Regions from separate parts of the Mesorhizobium sp. USDA 4413 genome, predicted to be linked through region 1. Evidence: riboswitches for the same ligand, from Rfam matches in the RefSeq annotation. Region 1 holds a riboswitch; the other holds the start of a gene.

Region 1 (4,340 bases):
GCTGCGACAGTTCCAGCCCTCGGCCGTCGACCTGCTTGGTCTCCTGCAGGAGCTCCAGAAGCACGCCGTCGCCCGAGCCGACATCGAGCACTCGCGAATTGGCAGGAATAAGATCGGTGACGACCTCCAGGTCGACACGCTGGGCGCGATTGACGCTCATAGGCTGAGCCCCCTGGCGCGGGCGGCGGAGGCGATGAAGCCGTTGATGGCCGCGAACAGCTCCGGCTCGTCGAGCAGGAAGGCATCATGGCCGCGATCGGTCTCGATCTTGACGAAGGAGACGGAAGCGCCCGCCGCGTTCAAGGCATGCACGATCGAACGGCTCTCCTCGGTCGGGAACAGCCAGTCGCTGGTGAAGGAAACCAGGCAGAAGCGCGTCTTGGTGCCGGCAAAGGCATCGGCGAGGCGCCCGCCGTGATCGGCGGCGAGGTCGAAATAGTCCATCGCGCGGGTCAGATAGAGGTAGGAATTGGCGTCGAAGCGGTCGACGAAAGTCATGCCCTGGTGGCGCAGATAGCTCTCGATCTGGAAATCGGCGTCGAAGCCGAAGGTAAGCGCCTCGCGGTCCTGCAGATTGCGGCCGAACTTGCGGTGAAGCGCTGCTTCGGAAAGATAGGTGATGTGGGCGGCCATGCGCGCGACGGCCAGCCCCTTTTCCGGCCGCTTGCCGAAATCGAGATATTTGCCGCCATGCCAGTCGGGATCGGCCATCACGGCCTGCCGGCCGACTTCGTGGAAGGCGATGTTCTGCGAGGAATGGCGAGCGCCGGTGGCGATCGGCAGCGCCGAGAAGACCCTCTCAGGGTAGCTTGCGGCCCATTCCAGTACCTGCATGCCGCCCATCGAGCCGCCAAGCACGCAAAACAGCTTTTCGATGCCGAAATGATCGATGAGCATCGCCTGCGCGCGCACCATGTCGCGGATGGTGATGATCGGCAGGTCGAGCCCGTAGGGCTTGCCGGTGACCGGGTTGGTCGAGGCCGGCCCGGTCGAGCCGAGGCAGCCGCCGACGACGTTGGAGCAGATGACGAAGAAGCGGTTAGTGTCGATGATCTTGCCGGGGCCGATCAGCACCTCCCACCAGCCCGGCTTGCCGGTCACCGGATTGGTGTTGGCGACGTGCTGATCACCCGTCAGAGCGTGGCAGACGAGGATGGCGTTGGAGCGCGCGTCGTTCAGTGTGCCGTAGGTCTGGTAGGCGATCTGGAAGGGCGAGAGCAGGGTGCCGGCGTCGAGCTTCAGCGGCTTGTCAGGGCCGAACTGCAACACCGGGCTCGACGGATGGTCGACCTCGTCCTTGGTTCTTGCAGCGCGCTGAGCGGCCATGTCCGTCCTCATCCTGTGCCGCATCGGTCTCGTCCCGGTGCCGTGTCCGGCCGGCAGCGGACAACAAAAAACCGGCATTGCCGTCGCAAAGCCGGTTACAGGTTGCAAACGGCCCTTTAGCGAGTTGTTTAACGTGGCTGCAAGCCGACCGGCCAAATCACCACGGAAGTCTGAGCAGTCCTTCTAGGACCAGCGCCGCGCTTCGTCAACGGGTAGGCTTGTAGCGGTGCGAGGCGGGCACCAGGCGCCGGCACTCGACATTCCAGCCCGTCGCCTGTATTTCCGCTGCGGCCTTGAAGGCCTTCTCGACGGATTTGTGACATGAAGCAGGATCAGCCCCGTCCGACGCCCCGCGCGGGCATCATGGACATCGAGGCCTATGTGCCGGGAAAAAGCACCGCGCCGGCCGGCGTGACGAAAGTCTACAAACTGTCGTCGAACGAAAACCCGCTCGGGCCGTCGCCAAAGGCGATCGAGGCCGCGCGCGAAGTGGCGGCGAAGCTCGACGTCTATCCTGACGGCACGGCGCGGCGGCTGCGCGAGGCGATCGCCGAGGTGCATGGGCTGAACCCGGCGAACATCGTCTGCTCCAACGGCTCAGACGAGATCCTTGGCCTGCTGGCGCAGACCTATCTGGCGCCGGGCGACGAGGCCGTGTTCACCGAACACGCCTTCATGGTCTACAAGATCTATATCCAGGCGGCGGGAGCCAAGCCGGTGGCGGTGAAGGAAACCGATGAGCGCGCCGATGTCGATGCGATTTTGGCCGCGGTGACGCCGGCGACGCGGATCGTGTTCCTCGCCAATCCCAACAATCCGACCGGCACCTATTTGCCGTTCCAGGAGGTGCGCCGGCTGCACGCGGCATTGCCGAAGAACGTGCTCCTGGTGCTTGATGCGGCCTATGCCGAATATGTGCGGCGCAACGACTACGAGGCCGGCATCGAGCTCGCCGGCAGCTCCGAAAACGTGGTGATGACCCGCACCTTCTCCAAGCTCGGCCTCGGCGGCGCGCGCATCGGCTGGATGTACGGGCCGGCGCATATCGTCGATGCGGTCAACCGTATCCGCGGCCCGTTCAACGTCAATGCGACCGCGATCGAGGCGGGCATCGCCGCCATCCGCGACCGCGCCCATATCGAGCGCAGCGTGACGCACAACGAGAAATGGCTGGCCTGGCTCAGCGCCGAGCTTACTGGGCTCGGCCTGCGCGTCACACCCAGCGTCGGCAATTTCGTGCTGATCCATTTTCCCGACAGCAAGAAACATTCGGCGGCGGCCGCAGACGATTATCTGAGCGCGCGCGGCTATATCCTGCGCCGCGTGACCGGCTACGGCTTCCCCAACGCGCTGCGCATGAGCGTGGGCACCGAGGAGGCCAATCGCGGCGTCATCGACGCGCTGAAGACCTTCCTGAAAAGCTAGAACACCATGGCATCACCGATGTTCGAGAAAGTAGCGCTGGTCGGCATCGGCCTGATCGGCTCGTCGCTTGCCCGCGTCATCCGCCGCGAGGGCTTGGCGCGCCATATCGCCATCGCGACGCGCAGCGCCTCCACGCTGAAGCGGGCCGAGGAGCTCGGCCTTGGCGATTCCTACACGACGGATGCTAGGCAAGCGGTGCGCGATGCCGACCTCGTCATCGTCTCGGTGCCGGTCGGCTCGTCCGGCGAGGTCGCGGCCGAGATCGCGCCGGCGCTGAAGAAAGGCGCCATCCTTACCGATGTCGGCTCGACCAAGGCTTCCGTCATCGCGCAGATGCAGCCGCATGTGCCTCAAGGCGTGCACTTCATCCCCGGACACCCGCTGGCGGGCACGGAGAAGTCCGGACCCGATGCCGGCTTTCCCGATCTCTTCGAGAACCGCTGGTGCATCTTCACGCCGCTGCCGGGCACGGATCCCGCCGCACTCGAGACGCTTTCGGAATTCTGGCGGCGCTGCGGCTCCAACATCGATACGATGGACCCGCAGCATCACGACATGACCTTGGCGATCGTGTCGCATCTGCCGCATATCATCGCCTACAACATCGTGGGCACGGCGGACGACCTCGAAGCGGTGACCAAGAGCGAGGTCATCAAATACTCCGCCTCCGGTTTCCGCGACTTCACCCGCCTTGCCGCCTCCGACCCGACCATGTGGCGGGACGTGTGCCTGCACAACAAGGACGCGATCCTGGAGATGCTGGCGCGTTTCTCGGAGGATCTCGCCTCGCTGCAGCGGGCGATCCGCTGGGGCGATGGCGAGAAGCTGTTCGACCTCTTCACCCGCACGCGCGCCATCCGCCGCTCGATCATCGAGGCCGGCCAAGATATCGACGTGCCGGATTTTGGCCGGCAGGCGGTCGAGCACCCCGGCGCAAAGCCCTAAGCGTTTTCCTTCGTCTGCCCCGATGACGGCCAGTGCGCCGTCACCATGGCCAGCGTCTCGGCCCTGTCCGGCGCGCCGAGGCGGCCGCCGAAGCGCAGGCATTTGAGCGCGGCGGCGGCACTGGCAAAGCGCAGGTCCTCCTCCATCGGCATGGCCTCGGCGAGGCCGACGGCAAAGGCGCCATGGAAGACGTCGCCGGCGGCAAGCGTGTCGACAGCCTTGACCTTCGGCGCCTCGACATGGCGCACGCGCCCGGTCGTCCGGTCATGCCACCAGGTGCCGGCTCCGCCGCCGGTCACCGCGACAAAGGCTTCGGTGCGCGAGGCGAGGTCGGCGCAGGCGCTTTCGGGGTCGAGCGCGTGGCCGCAGACAATGCGCGCCGCCGGCTCCGAGGCGACGATGTGCGAGGCCAACGGCAAGAGCCGCTCCAGCACCTCCACGGGTGCGGTGTCGGCGTCCAGGATCGCCGGACGGCCGATCGATCTGGCCGCGTCCAAAGCGAGTGCCGCGGCGCCCGGCCAGCGGACATCCACCAGCACGGCGTCGAAGCCTGAGAGGTCGGCAAGCGGCAGCGCTTCGGGATCGGCCTGCGCCTTGTTGTCGTAGAAGGGGACGATGATGCGCTCGCCATGCGCATCCACCAC
Region 2 (4,340 bases), 1.5 Mb from region 1:
CGCGCAGCATCACCGCGATGATCGCGCGCGACGTCATGCTTCCCGCCATCTGGGCGCGCGGCTGGCTCGGCGGCGCGGTCGAGTGGCGCGGCAACGCCATGACCATCCGCAGCAAGGCGATAACCGAGCTGGAGGAGATCGCGTGAGCCAGGGCTGACGCGTTCTCCTGTCCAATTTGCAGCTTGCTTCCTACTTGGCCGCCCTCAGCGCCTGCTCGATGTCCTCCAGCAGATCGTCGGTGTCCTCCAGGCCGACGGAAAGCCGGAGTGTACCCGGTCCTATGCCGAGTTCGGCCCGCGCGTCGTCGCTGAGGTTCTTGTGCGTCGTCGTCGCCGGGTGGGTGATCAGGCTCTTGGCGTCGCCGAGATTGTTCGAGATCAGCACGATGTCGAGCGCGTTCTGGAAGGCGAAGGCCGCCTGCTTGCCGCCCTTGACGTCGAGGCAGATCAGCGTCGAGCCGCCAGACATCTGCCTCTTCACGACATCCGCCTGCGGATGATCGGTCCGGCCCGGATAGATGACGCGGGCGATCTCCGGTCGGCCGGCGAGGAAATCGGCTATCTTGCCGGCGCTCTCGGTCTGCTGACGCACGCGCAGCGGCAGTGTCTCCAGGCCTTTGAGCAGCGTCCAGGCGTTGAAGGGCGAGAGGCTTGGGCCGGTGTGGCGGAAATAGTCGTGCAGGTTCTCGTCGATCCACTTCTTGTCCGAAAGGATGACGCCGCCGAGGCAGCGGCCCTGGCCGTCTATATGCTTGGTCGCCGAATAGACGACGACATGGGCGCCGAGCTGCAAGGGCTTCTGCTGCAGCGGCGTGGCGAAGACATTGTCGACGATGACGCGCGCGCCGATCGAATTGGCGAGCTTGGCGACCGCGGCAATGTCGACCACCTCCAGTGTCGGATTGGTCGGGCTTTCGAGGAAGAACAGCTTGGTGTTCGGCCTTACCGCCTTTTCCCAATTGGCGATATCAGTGCCGTCGATGAGCGCTGCCTGGATGCCGTAGCGCGGCGCCAGCGTCTCCACCACCCAGCGGCAGGAACCGAACAGCGCGCGCGCCGCGACGATGTGATCCCCGGCCTTGACGCTGCAGAGCAGGGCGGCAGAAACGGCGGCCATGCCGGAGGCGGTGGCGCGGGCATCCTCGGCGCCTTCCAGCGCGCACATGCGCTTCTCGAACATGTCGACGGTCGGGTTGGCGTAGCGCGAATAGATGAAGCCCGGCTCCTCGCCCTTGAAGCGGGCTTCCGCCGCCTGGGCCGTCTCGTAGACATAGCCCTGGGTAAGGTACATCGCCTCGGCGGTCTCGCCATATTGCGAACGCAGCGTTCCGCCATGCACGAGTGCCGTCTGAGGTTTCCAATTGCGCTTCTTGGTGCTCATAGCCTTGCTTCCAGACACAAAAAAACCGGCCGCGAAGTCGCAACCGGTCCATATAGCCTTGCGGCTCGACGGTCCTTTAGCGACTTGTTTAACGTGGCTGCAAGCCGACCGGCCAAATCACCACGGGATAACGACCCTTTAGACCCCTGCCGCGCTTGCGTCAATTGCCGGCTTCATTAAGAGGGTTGTACCAGCCGGGCGGCAAGAGCCTCCTCAGGTCCTCGCCCGGCCTTGTGAACGGAGCCAGCCTTTGCGGCAGACAGGCATTCTTCCGGATCAGGACATCGCGGCGCTGTTCGAGGCCAATGCGCTGAAGTCGCCGCGCGCGCTCGACACCGACCAGATCCAGCCGGCGAGCCTCGATCTGAGGCTCGGCGACAAAGCCTATCGCGTGCGCGCATCCTTCCTGCCGGGTCCCGACCATCTGGTCGCCGACAAGCTCGAGCGGCTGAAGCTGCACGAGATCGACCTCACCCGGGGCGCGGTGCTGGAAACCGGCTGCGTCTATATCGTGCCGCTGCTCGAAAGCCTGGCGCTGCCTGCGAACGTGTCGGCCTCGGCCAATCCCAAGAGCTCGACCGGGCGGCTGGATATTTTCACGCGCGTCATGACCGACCGCGGCCACGAGTTCGACAAGATCGCCGCCGGCTATCAGGGGCCGCTCTATCTCGAGGTCAGCCCGCGCACCTTCCCGATCGTCGTGCGGGCCGGCTCGCGGCTGTCGCAGATCCGCTTCCGCACCGGCAATGCGGTGCTCTCCGAGAGCGAGTTGCGCGACCTGCATCGCGCCGAGATGCTCGTCGCCACCGAGCCGCCCAACATTTCCGGCGGCGGCATCGCGCTCTCCATCGACCTTGACGGCGACAAGGACGGCCTTGTCGGCTATCGCGGCAAGCACCACACCGGCCTTGTCGACGTCGACAAGCGCGCCGCGCAGGATGTTGTCGATTTCTGGGAGCCGATCTACAAGAGCGGTGCGGGCGAGCTGGTTCTCGATCCGGACGAATTCTACATCCTTGTCAGCCGTGAGGCGGTGCATGTGCCGCCGCTCTACGCCGCCGAGATGACGCCCTTCGATCCGCTGGTCGGCGAGTTCCGCGTCCACTATGCCGGCTTCTTCGATCCGGGCTTCGGCCATTCCGCCGCCGGCGGCAGCGGCAGCCGCGCCGTGCTCGAAGTGCGCAGCCACGAGGTGCCTTTCATCCTCGACCACGGCCAAATCGTCGGCCGCCTCGTCTACGAGCACATGCTGAAGCGTCCGCAGGCGCTTTACGGCACCGATCTCGGCTCGAACTATCAGGCGCAGGGCCTCAAGCTCTCCAAGCATTTCCGCGCCACGCGCTGAGGTCGGCGCAGGCTTGGGCACCGAAGGTTCAGCCGCGAAACAGAAACTCCTTCGCTGCGCCCAGGCAGGCGTGAAAGTGGCCGATGAAAAGCAACTCGCGCACACTCAGGCGCTTCCTGCCCCAAAATCCCGGAGTCAGCTTCGTCTGATCAAGCGGAGAGCTTGAGCCTGCCCCTACCGGAAACAACTGCTTGTCCAGGCATCCGAGCACATAGGCTCGCGCGGAGTCGATGCCACAGGCTTTGGCCCTGTCGTTCAAGTTGTCGCCGCGCAACGCGAACGTCATACGATCCGTGTTGCGCATCAGAAAGCTCGCTTGCGCTTTCGAATAGCCGGTGGCCAGAAGCCGGGTCGTCATCTTCGATCGGGCCTGGCTGTAGGACTCCGGGCTGCACTTCCCGGCGCTATAAGCCGTGGAGGACATGCAGGCGAGGGCGATCGCCGAGACTGTCAACGAGACGCCGATCCGCTTCCGGTCCATTTGCTTCCCGGCCTCGGCGCTGCCTCACAGCGCCTTGACCGCCACCGTCACCGGCTTTTCGATCTCCAGCGGATTGCGCAGCGGCAGGCCGAAATCCGGCGCCTCGATCTCGAACGTGTCGCCCGCCTCCGTCCGGACGCCGTCGGCGAAGGAGAGCGTCGCGGTGCCGAACATGTGCACATGCACGTCGCCCGGCTGGCGGAAGGCCGAATATTTGAAATGGTGGTGCTCGAGATTGGCGATGGTGTGCGACATGTTCGCCTCCCCCGACAGGAACGGCTTTTCCCAGAGCAGCTTGCCGTCGCGCCAAATGCGCGACGCGCCGCGTATATCGGCCGGCAGGTCGCCGATCAGTATCTCGGGGCCGAACGAGGCGTTGCGCAGCTTGGAATGGGCGAGGAACAGATAGTTCACCCGCTCCGTCACGTGGTCGGAAAACTCGTTGGACAGCGTGAAGCCGACGCGGAACGGCGCGCCGTCGTCGCCGATGACATAGATGCCGGCGATCTCCGGCTCCTCGCCGCCGTCCTGCGCGAAGGCTGGCGACATCAGCGGCGCGCCGGGCGCCACCGCCATCGTGCCGTTGCCCTTGTAGAACCATTCCGGCTGCACGCCGACCTGGCCCTTGGCGGGCTTGCCGCCTTCGAGCCCCATGCGGAACATCTTCATGGAATCGGTGAGTTCCTCCTCGCCGCCCTCGCTGAGCTTCTTGTGCATGGAATCGCGCGTCGCCGCGGAGCCGAGATGGGTGAGGCCCGTGCCGGTGAGATGCAGATGCGCCGGGTCCGGATGGTTGATCGGCGAGACCAGCCTGCCCCTCTTGTAGACGGCATCGAGATCGATCGTCTCGCCATAGCCCTTGCGCTCGATCAGCGCTTCGAGCCCGGTGCCGGTGCGCGCGGCCTCCATGGCCAGCGAGTAGACGCTGCGCGCGCCGTTGATGACCCTGGTCTTGCCGCCGCCATTGCGGGCGACGACGCGGATCGTCTCGGCGTCGTCGAGGATCTGGGAGATCAGCATGTTCAATCCTCTCTCATTTCTGTCGGCTGCCTGCGGGCGAGCCTTACCGGGCGCGGCGTGGAGCGATCCACGCCGCGGTTGAAACTCTTCGTCCGGATTGCGCTCGCGAGCCTG

The links. A riboswitch is a leader RNA that binds a small molecule or an ion and turns the genes downstream of it on or off. The one in region 1 is predicted to bind S-adenosylmethionine.
Region 2: another riboswitch for S-adenosylmethionine. It lies ahead of ACVMIM_RS08060 (O-succinylhomoserine sulfhydrylase); the one in region 1 lies ahead of metX (homoserine O-acetyltransferase MetX).

What each region holds. Positions count from the first base shown of each region.
Region 1 is NZ_JBVPRP010000001.1:95,653-99,992, reverse strand. Features, by position in the region: gene metW (methionine biosynthesis protein MetW) at 1-160, opposite strand, end outside; gene metX (homoserine O-acetyltransferase MetX) at 157-1,326, opposite strand; SAM riboswitch at 1,423-1,500, opposite strand; gene hisC (histidinol-phosphate transaminase) at 1,648-2,751, shown strand; gene ACVMIM_RS00490 (prephenate/arogenate dehydrogenase family protein) at 2,758-3,696, shown strand; gene ACVMIM_RS00485 (sugar kinase) at 3,693-4,340, opposite strand, start outside.
Region 2 is NZ_JBVPRP010000001.1:1,637,609-1,641,948, forward strand. Features, by position in the region: gene ACVMIM_RS08055 (ceramide glucosyltransferase) at 1-146, shown strand, start outside; gene ACVMIM_RS08060 (O-succinylhomoserine sulfhydrylase) at 190-1,380, opposite strand; SAM riboswitch at 1,437-1,514, opposite strand; gene ACVMIM_RS08065 (2'-deoxycytidine 5'-triphosphate deaminase) at 1,631-2,725, shown strand; gene ACVMIM_RS08070 (hypothetical protein) at 2,754-3,206, opposite strand; gene araD1 (AraD1 family protein) at 3,231-4,226, opposite strand.